2 regions of the Phenylobacterium zucineum HLK1 genome follow, and region 2 is predicted to be linked to the other one. Evidence: predicted binding sites of a transcription regulator. Region 2 holds the regulator's gene; the other holds the start of a gene.

Region 1 (4,984 bases), 400 kb from region 2:
CCGAAGACCGGAAGGGCAAGGTCAAGACGCTCTTCACCGAGACCTTCGGCTCGACGGGCGCCGACCGGCCGGCAGGGATGGTCGTGGACGGGACCTCGGTGGTCACCGCGAGCGTCGAGGAGGGCCGGGCGGTCCTGCGGCGGTTCGACATTTCGGGCGGAACGCCGGTGCTGACCGCCACCCGCGACCTGGGCGATCTGCAGGGCGGGGAGATCGCGGGTCTGGCGCTCGACGGCGGCCAGGTGGTTATCGCCGGCTACACCGCGAACGCGGGCCTGGCCGCCGGGACCGTGACGCGCGCCCACGCCGGTGGGACCGACGCCTTCGCCGCGCGGCTGTCCGCCGACCTGAGCGCAGGCGCGGGCGACCGCATCGCCTTCTACGGGGGCGCGGGCGACGACCGGGCCACGTCGCTGGCGGTCTCGGGCGGCCAGGTGTGGATCGCAGGCGCCGCCGGGACCGACCTGCCGGGCCATCCGGACAAGGTCGGGGACGCCGACGGCTTCCTCACACGGCTGGACGTGGCGACGGGCGCGGTGGACTGGTCGCGGCGCTTCACGGCCAAGGACGGGCACGCCACGCCCACGTCCATCGCCATCGACCCGAACGGCGCCAGCGTCCTCGACCGGATCGGCCTGCCGAAGGGAACGCTGGAGCTGAAGGACTCCCAGACCATCGTCGCCCAGACCGGCATCCGGCCTGGAGAGGAGTTCCGGATCCGGTCGGGGTCCGGGCGCTGGTCGGCGGTGACCATCGACGAGAAGGACACTATCGACACCCTGGCCCAGAAGATCCGCCGCGCGACGGGTTTCCAGGCCAAGGTCAACGTGACCACCAGCAACGGTTTGCGGGTGCTCTCGGTCACGCCCTCGAACGATCGCTCGGTGATCGAGTTCAGCGCCGGCAAGGCCGACAAGGACGCCCTGGCCCAGTTGGGCATCCCCGAGGGCGTGGTGCGCGCCACCGATTTCAGGGACGGCAAGACGGTGGCGGCCGACGGCAAGCCGATGATCTACGGCCTGTCGCTCGACACCGACCTGAACCTCGACAACGCCACCGAGATCAGCCACGCGCTGGCCGACGTCGCCAAGGCGCAGGGCGTGATCCGCCAGATCTATCGGGACCTCGTCCGCGGCGCGACGCCGGAGGATCCCTTGGCCAAGGCGCAGATCACCGGCACGGCGCCCAAGTACCTCACCGACCAGATCGCCAACTACCAGGCCGCTCTGGCGCGATTGGGCGGATAAGGCGCCGCGCGCTTGAAAGCCGAGCCGTCGCGGTCTAGCGAGGCGCCATGGACGAACAGCGTGAGCCGCCCAAGGACCGCCGCAAGGGCCTCGTGATCGCCGGCGCGGCCGTCGCCCTTCTGGCCGGCGTGCTGATCGCCTGGTTGCTGGTCTCGAGCGGGCGAGGGGAGAGGACCCCGCCGCCTCCCGCCTCGCAAGGCGGTCTCGTCATCGAGAGCGGCCCTGACGACGGGCGCATCGACCCCGCCAAGCCGCTCCGCTGCTTCGTGGCCGGTCAGTTCGTCGGCGAGTTCACCCTGACCGAATGCGCGCAGCGCAACGGCGTCGCCACCGGGGCGCTCGACGTGGGGATCGACGAGACCGGCGCGCTCGCCGCCTCGCAGGAGGCGGGCCTGGTGCTCACGCCGCTGCCGCCGCCCGAGGAGGCCGAGGCCGCGCCCAGCGCCGCCGAAGCGGCCCCGCCGCCGGCCACGCCCGCCGGCCCGCTGGCGGCTTGCTGGCGGCACAGCGGCGGCCAATGGCGGCGGCTGCCGTCCGAGATGGGGCTCGACGCGTGCGTGCAGGCGCTGTTCGCCGGCCGCTGCGAGCGTCCCGGTCAGGCGACCTACGGCCGCTGGGGCCAGCAGACCCTTCGCCTCGTCACGGGGCGGGTGGAGATCTCGTCCGACAATCAGAGCTTCCGCACGCTGGTGAACCAGGGCGCGGGCTGCAGCCTCCCGCCCGCCGGGTGACGGCCCGCCCGCCGGCTGGTAGGCTCTTACGCATGTACGCCAAGCCACTCCTCCTGGTCGCCGTCGCCGCCCTGGCCCTTTCGGGCTGCGCCAAGCGCACCAAGCCGCCCGGGGACACCGGCGTCTGCTACCACGTCGTGTTCCAGAAGGACGGGACGCTGAAGTACAACAAGCTCGTGGACGCCCCAAGCCTGGAGGTCTGCGCGGCCAACCTCGAGGCCATGCGGGTGAAGTTCCTGACGCTGGGCGGCTCGCAGCGCGAGCTGGTGGGCGCCTACCAGTCGAACTTCCTCTTCATCGACCCCTACGGCATCCACACCTCGACCTCGCTCGAGGGGCCCCGCTACACCGCGCTGGTGCGGACCGGCGACGGCCGGCTCGCGATCCCGGGCGCCATGCCGCAGCAATAGCTGTGGACAGGTCCTCCTGGACCGGAACAGATGCGGAACATATTGTTTGATGTTCCGTTAACGGCGCGCTAGCTTCGCGCCGGGCAGCAAGCCCGCACCTACGGAAACTCAGGACATCGACATGGCGGGCAGCGTCAACAAGGTCATTCTGGTGGGCAATCTCGGGGCGGATCCCGAGATCCGCAGCCTTAACTCCGGCGACCGGGTCGCCAACCTGCGCATCGCCACGTCCGAGACCTGGCGCGACCGCAGCACCGGCGAACGCAAGGAAAAGACCGAGTGGCACCGGGTGGTGATCTTCAACGAGAACCTCGTGAAGGTGGCCGAGAACTACCTGCGCAAGGGCTCCACGGTCTACATCGAGGGATCGCTGCAGACCCGGAAGTGGACCGACCAGTCGGGCCAGGAGAAGTACTCCACCGAGATCGTGCTGCAGAAGTTCCGCGGCGAGCTCACCATGCTCGGCGGCCGCGGCGAGGGCGGCGGTGCGGCCGACCGTGACGAAGGCGGCTATGGCGGCGGCTTCTCCTCGGGCCCCCGCGCCCAGAGCTCAGGCCCGCGCGAGGACTTCTCGGCCGACCTCGACGACGAGATCCCGTTCTAGGGCGAGAATTCGGATGGCGCGGGGGCGGCGGGCGCCTTCGTGGCGGCGTCCACGGCCGCGGCCCGGGCGATCAGGCGCTGGGCGAGCCATTCCCCGGCGGGCGGCAGCCGACGGCGGCCTGTGCGGAGGCGCACCTTGAGGGGCGGGAACCGGGGAAAGCCCTCCTCGGGCGTGAGTTCGCGCAGGCCCGCCATCCGCGACTCCGGCAGGGGCGCGACCACGGCGCCCGACGCCACCGCGGCCCGGATCACGGTCTCGGCGTTGGAGGTCACGGCGATGCGGTAGGGGCGGGCGACCGCCCGCAGCATCTCCTGCGCGAGGCGCCGGAAGACGCTGCCTTCGAACATGAGCGCGACCGGGAGAGGCGTGAGGGCCAGGGCCGGGCAATCCTCGGCGCAGGCCCACAGGCCCCGCTCGAGGTGCACGAGCTCGCCCCGCTCGTCGCCGCCCAGCTGGTATTCGGTCACCAGCGCCAGATCGAGGGCGGCCTCCTCGAGCCGGCGCATCAGCGCGCCGGAGCCGTCGACCACCACCCGCAGATTGGTGTCGGGAAAGCCGGCGACCAGCTCGTCCAGCACTTCCGTGAGCAGGGTCGCCACGTAGGTGTCGGGCAGGCCCAGGGTCAGGGAGCGGGCGGACCGCTCGTTCATCATGGCGTCGAAGGCGATCTCGTGCGCCCGCAGGATCTCGCGCGCGTGGACGAGCAGCATCTCTCCGTCGCCCGTCAGCCGGACGCCCTGGGCGCCGCGCACCAGCAGGCGGCGGCCCGCCTGCTCCTCCAGCCGCTTGATCTGCATGCTCACGGCCGAGGGCGTGCGACCGACGGCGTCCGCGGCGGCCGCGAAGCTCCCCGCATCGACGATGGTCACGAAGGTGCGCAACAGATCCTGATCGAACATGGTTCAATTCTATTGAACTGCGATTTCAAGTCTATTCGTTCGAAAAACGCCGGTCTCGGAGGCAATGAGGCGGCCCGCGCCAGAGGGCGCGAACCGCTTCGAGCCTGAAGATGAACGAACTGGACCTCCGAAGGGCGGTCGCCGGCGACGGCGACGCGCTCGAAGACCTTCAACGGAATTCAATCACCGGCGTGGCCGCGGCGCATTACAGCCGCGCCCAGGTGGCGGCCTTCCTGCGCTGCACCGCCGGCGCCCTCCGCGCGCACATAGAGCGGGCCAACATCTGGGTGCTGACGGACCGCGGCCTCGTCGTGGCCTGCGCCGGCTGGCATCCCGCCGGGGCGCTGGCCGACCATATCGCAGCGCCGGTCGACCCGCGCGCGGTCGAGGTGCGGTCTGTCTATGTGCGCTCCGGCTGGACCCGCCGCGGGCTGGCTGCGCGCCTGCTGGACCGCGTGGAGGAGGACGCCCGGGCCTTCGGCGCCGACCGGGCGGACCTGCACGCGATGCGCGGCTCGGAGCCCTTCTACGCGGCCCGTGGTTACGCCGCCCTCGGCGACATGAGCTTCAACATGGGCGGCGTGCCGTTCCCCGGCCTCCGGATGACCAAGCCTCTCCGAGCGGCTGAACGCCTCACTCTCTGAAGGTTGACGACAATGACGATCGCAGACTCCGCCGCCTCGGGCGCGCGGACGCAAACCGGTGCGGCCGACGCCGCGCCCGAGTGGTCCTCGCGGGCCGCCTTCATCGCCGCGGCGGTGGGCTCGGCCGTGGGCCTCGGGAACATCTGGAAGTTCCCCTACATGGCCGGGGTCAGCGGCGGCGGGGCCTTCGTGCTGACCTACCTCGGATTCGTGGCCCTCGTCGGCGTCCCGGTGCTGATCGCCGAGCTGCTGCTCGGCCGGCATGGCGGGCCCAGCATCGTGCAGGCCCTCGGTCGGATGGCGGCCGGCGCCCGGGGAGGGCGGCTGTGGAACGGCCTGGGCTGGTTCGTCGCGCTGACGGCCCTGGGCGTCCTCAGCTTCTACAGCGTGGTCGCGGGTTGGGCGCTCGCCTATGCGGCCAAGGCGGCGGTGGGCGGGCTCTCGGCCCT
Region 2 (4,984 bases):
TGGCGCAGGCGCTCGGCATGCTGGGGTCCGAGAAGGCCTGGGTCGTCCACGGGGCCGGGCTCGACGAGCTGACCACCACGGGCGAGACCTCGGTCGCCGAGTTCTCGGACGGCAAGGTCCGGCTGTTCACGATCACCCCGGAGGCGGTGGGCCTACGCCGCGCGGCCCTGGCCGACATCACCGGCGGCAGCCCGGCCGAGAACGCGCAGGCGCTGCGCCGCCTGCTCGCCGGGGAGACCGGCGCCTACCGCGACATCGTCGCCCTGAACGCCGCCGCGGCCTTCCTGGTCGCCGACAAGGTCGAGACGCTGCGCGAGGGGGTCGAGCTGGCCGGCCGTGTCCTGGACGAAGGGCGCGCCCAGGCCGCCCTGGAGCGACTCGTGGAGATCACCGCCCCATGAGCGACATCCTCGAGAAGATCGCCGCCTACAAGCGCGACGAGGTCGCCGTCCGCAAGGCCGCGCAGCCGACGATCGCGCCGCCGGCCGAGGCCCCGCGCGGCTTCCGCGCCGCGCTGACGCGGGCGCACGCCCCCGGCCGCCTGGCCCTGATCGCCGAGATCAAGAAGGCCTCCCCCTCCAAGGGGCTGATCCGGGAGGACTTCGATCCGCCCGCCCTCGCCCGCGCCTACGAGGCCGGCGGCGCGGCCTGCCTGTCGGTACTGACGGACGGGCCCAGCTTCCAGGGCGACGACAGCTACCTCGCCGCGGCCCGGAGCGCGGTGCGCCTGCCGTGCCTGCGCAAGGAGTTCCTGGTCGATCCCTGGCAGGTGGCCGAGAGCCGGTCGCTCGGGGCCGACGCCATCCTGGTGATCCTCGCCATGGTCGACGACGTCCTCGCCGCCGAGCTGATGGCCGAGGCCCAGCGGCTGGGCATGGATGCCCTGGTCGAGGTGCACGACGAGGCCGAGATGGCGCGCGCCGGCGCGCTCGGCGCCGACCTGATAGGCGTGAACAACCGCAACCTGCGGACCTTCGAGGTCGACCTGTCCACGACCGAGCGGCTGGCCACGATGGCCCCGGCCGGCGCCCTGCTGGTCACCGAGAGCGGCATCTTCACCCCCGCCGACGTCGCTCGCCTGGAACGCTGCGGGGCACAGGCCATGCTGGTGGGCGAGAGCCTGATGCGGCAGGCCGACGTGACCGCCGCAACCCGCGCCCTCCTCGGCTGAGTCGCCCGTTCCGCCGTCCGGCGCCGGGCCAGTTCTCCTGATTTTTCAGGGAGAACGGTGGTAACTTGACATTAACTAGGAACACCTAGAGAATATCGATAACGTTTGCGCTTTGTTCCAGAGGTCGCCTGCAGATGCTCACCCGCAAGCAGCATGAACTGCTCATGTTCATCCATGAGCGGATCAAGGAAACCGGCGTCTCGCCGTCCTTCGACGAGATGAAGGAAGCGCTGGACCTGGCGTCCAAGTCCGGGATTCACCGGCTGATCACCGCCCTGGAGGAACGCGGCTTCCTGCGCCGCCTGCCCCACCGGGCCCGCGCGCTGGAGGTGGTCCGCCTGCCGCAGCAGGCCACGGCCGCCGCTCCGCCCAAGGGTCGCGCCCCCTTCAAGCCGCAGCTGGTCGAGGCCGGCCAGGCCATGCCGGTCGCGGCCAACGACACTCGCGAACTGCCGATCCTCGGCAAGATCGCCGCCGGGACCCCCATCGAGGCCATCCAGCAGGAGCGCGACCGGCTGCCGGTCCCCGAGGCGATGCTTGGCGCGGGCGAGCACTTCGTCCTCGAGATCCAGGGCGACTCGATGATCAACGCCGGCATCCTCGACGGCGACTTCGTGGTGATCCGCCGGACCGACAGCGCCAACTCCGGCGACATCGTCGTGGCCCTGGTGGACGGCGAGGAAGCGACCTTGAAGCGCCTGCGCAAGAAGGGCGCCTCGATCGCGCTCGAGGCGGCCAACCCCGCCTACGAGACCCGCATCTTCGGCCCCGACCGCGTGGCGGTGCAGGGCCGCCTCGTCGGCCTCATCCGCCGTTACCACTAGGCCCTAGCGCCCCCTGGGGTCGAAGCCCCAGGTCCAGGGCCTGCGTCCGCGCAGGTCCTGGCTCCAGGCGATGCGCCAGCTTCCGTCGCTCCGCCGCCAGAGTTCGGCCGAGCCGCCGGCGCGGAAGTCGGCGCCGGTCAGCACCAGCGGCGCCCCGCAGCTCTCCGGGCGGAAGTCGTTCCTCAGGATCACCACCTCTGCCGAGCCGCAGAGGGCGTCAAGGCGGCCCGGCTTCAGCGGCCGGCGCAGGTTCCAGGCGGCGGAGACCCGCATCGGCGCCCCCGCCCCCGGCGCACAGCTCCAGCGGTCGCAGTCGAATCGTTCGTCCCGCTCGGCCTCCGAGGTCAGCGGCGTCAGGCCCCGGCGGCGGGCCCACAGCTCGGCCCCGAACAGCTTCACGTCCGGACGCAGCAGCACCGCCTCGCGCCCCTCGCGGACCGCCACGGCGGCGCCGTCGGCGCTGATCCACAGGTCCGGCGTCGCCGGTCGCGGCGCCCAGAGCACCGACAGGGCCAGCGGCAGGCCCGCCCAGCGCAGCCGTCCTCGCCACAGGCAGACGAAGAGCAGGCCCACGAACGAAGCCGCCAGCGTCCAGGCCGGCGCGCTGGGAACCAGCGTCTGGGCCATGGGGGCCGAGGCCGCCGCTGCGGCGATGCGGTTCATCAGCTCGATCGCAAGCCCCGCCGCCTCCAGCGGAATGCGCCCGAGGCCGAAGGGGGCCAGCGCCGCGCCGAGGGCCAAGGCCGGCATCAGAAGGAAGGTGGAGATCGGCGCCACGGCCAGGTTCGCCAGCAGGCCCCAGGTGGAGACGCGGTTGAAGTGCTGGATGGCGAACGGCCCCGTGGCCAGGCCCGCGACGAAGCTGACGGCCAGGCTGGCGGCGGTCCAGGTCACGACCGCCTGCGGCAGGCGGATCCACCAGGGCGCCTCGATCTCGCGGATCGGCCGGGGCCAGCCCTCGGCCAGCGCCACCAGAGCGGCGGTGGCGGCGAACGACATCTGGAACCCGGGCTCGGTCACCGCTTCCGGCTGGAGGAGGAGCACCCCCATGGCGGCCAGGGCCAGGGCGTGCAGGCTAATCGCCTGCCGGTCGGCCAGGACGGCGGCGAAGGCCACCGCCGCGGTGATCGCCGCCCGCTCGGCCGGCGGCGGCGCGCCCGACAGCACAAGATAGCCGCCGACCGCGGCCAGACCGACCAGCGCCGCCACCTTCTTGCCCGACACCCGCAGCGCCAGCCACGGCCAAGCGGCCACCGCCAGGCGGGCGGCGGCGAAGGTGAAGCCGCCCACGATCGCCATGTGCAGGCCGCTGATCGAGATGATGTGCGCCAGGCCCGAGACGCGCAGGTTCTCCACCTGCTCGGGCGGAATGAACGCCTCGTGGCCCGTGGTCATCGCCGCCGCCAGCCCGCCGCTCTCCGGGCCGAGGGTCTCGACGATCCGCCGGGTCAGCGCCCAGCGGACAGCGTTCACCCGCATCGTCAGCCGCAGCCGCCAGGGCGCCACTGTATCGGGCGTCCACCACTCGGGCGGCCGCAGCGCCAGACCGACCCCGCCGACGCTCTCGAAGAAGGCGTCGCGCGCGAAGTCGTAGGCCCCGGGGCTGGCCGGAGGCGGCGGGGGATTGAGGATGGCCAGAACCCGCACGCCCTCGCCTGGCGCCGGCACAGGCGTTCCGGGGCGGAGCGTCACGCGCACCCGGATGGGCGTGGTCTCGGGCGCCCACGAGCCGATCCGGACGGGCGCGATCAGCAGGCGCTGGCCGCCCTGGCCCGGCGCGGCCACGTCCACCACCCAGCCTTCGACCGGCTGCGGCCTCGCGCCCGCGACGGCGACCGGCGCCTTGACGCTCTCGGTGCGCAGCTTGGCCACGGCGAAGCCGCCGAGGCCGAACGCCGTCAGCGCGAGGGCCACCACCACGGGGCGCGGGCCCGCCCAACGCCCCGCGGCCAGGAGCAGCGCTGCGGCCGCCCCGAGCAGCAGCCAGGCGACCCAGGCCTGCGGCTCCCGCATCAGCGCGAAGTAGGCGCCGCATCCGGCGCCGAAGGCCACGGGCGTCCACAGGGTCCAGCGGTCGGCCTGCGCCTCGACCTGGTCGCGGAGCCAGGCCGCGTGGGCGCGGAGGCTGGAAGCACGCCGAATCCGCATGCTAAGAGGCGCCCCCAAGTGTTCAGCTCCGGCGTTATCCGCCAGGGCCGCCCCAACCCCTCCGAGATCGATGCCTGACCGTCCCGTCCGCACCCGGATCGCCCCCTCGCCTACCGGCATGATGCACATTGGCACGGCGAGGACCGCCCTGTTCAACTGGCTTTATGCCCGCCACACGGGCGGCAAGTTCCTGCTGCGCATCGAGGACACCGACCGGGAGCGTTCGACCGACGAGGCGGTGAAGGTGATCTTCGACGGCCTGAAATGGCTGGGCCTGGACGCCGACGAGCCGCCGGTGTTCCAGTTCGCCCGGGCCGACCGGCACCGCGAGGCCGCCGAGACGCTGCTGGCGCGCGGCGGCGCCTATCGTGATTACATGACGCCCGAGGAGCTGGAGGCGGAGCGTGAGGTGGCGCGCGCCGAGGGCCGGGTCGTCCGCTCGCCCTGGCGCGACGCCTCGCCCAACGACGCCCCCGACCGCCCGTTCGTGGTGCGGCTGAAGGCGCCGCAGGAGGGCGAGACTGTCATCCAGGACGCGGTGAAGGGCGAGGTCCGGTTCCAGAACAAGCAGCTGGACGACCTGATCCTGCTGCGCACCGACGGCACCCCCACCTACAACCTCGCCGTGGTCGTGGACGACCACGACATGGGCGTGACGCACGTGATCCGCGGCGACGACCACCTGAACAACGCCGCCCGCCAGACGCTGATCTATCAAGGCCTCGGCTGGGAGGTCCCGGTGTGGGCGCACCTGCCGCTGATCCACGGCCCCGACGGAGCGAAGCTGTCGAAGCGCCACGGCGCCCAGGCGGTCAGCGAGTTCGACTCCATGGGCTACCTG

What was found. The regulator LexA, encoded in region 2, represses DNA repair genes until DNA is damaged. The targets are predictions, from matches to a motif close to ATGTTCNCNANNTGTTCT.
Region 1: the regulator LexA is predicted to act here: its motif matches at 2,412-2,429, upstream of ssb (single-stranded DNA-binding protein).

The regions. Positions count from the first base shown of each region.
Region 1 is NC_011144.1:1,571,417-1,576,400, forward strand. It holds gene PHZ_RS07630 (NHL repeat-containing protein) at 1-1,247, shown strand, start outside; gene PHZ_RS07635 (hypothetical protein) at 1,295-1,978, shown strand; gene PHZ_RS07640 (hypothetical protein) at 2,011-2,388, shown strand; gene ssb (single-stranded DNA-binding protein) at 2,510-2,992, shown strand; gene PHZ_RS07650 (LysR family transcriptional regulator) at 2,989-3,891, opposite strand; gene PHZ_RS21595 (GNAT family N-acetyltransferase) at 4,002-4,535, shown strand; gene PHZ_RS07660 (sodium-dependent transporter) at 4,548-4,984, shown strand, end outside.
Region 2 is NC_011144.1:1,969,712-1,974,695, forward strand. It holds gene trpD (anthranilate phosphoribosyltransferase) at 1-401, shown strand, start outside; gene trpC (indole-3-glycerol phosphate synthase TrpC) at 398-1,171, shown strand; gene lexA (transcriptional repressor LexA) at 1,306-1,995, shown strand; gene PHZ_RS09710 (ComEC/Rec2 family competence protein) at 1,999-4,143, opposite strand; gene gltX (glutamate--tRNA ligase) at 4,214-4,984, shown strand, end outside.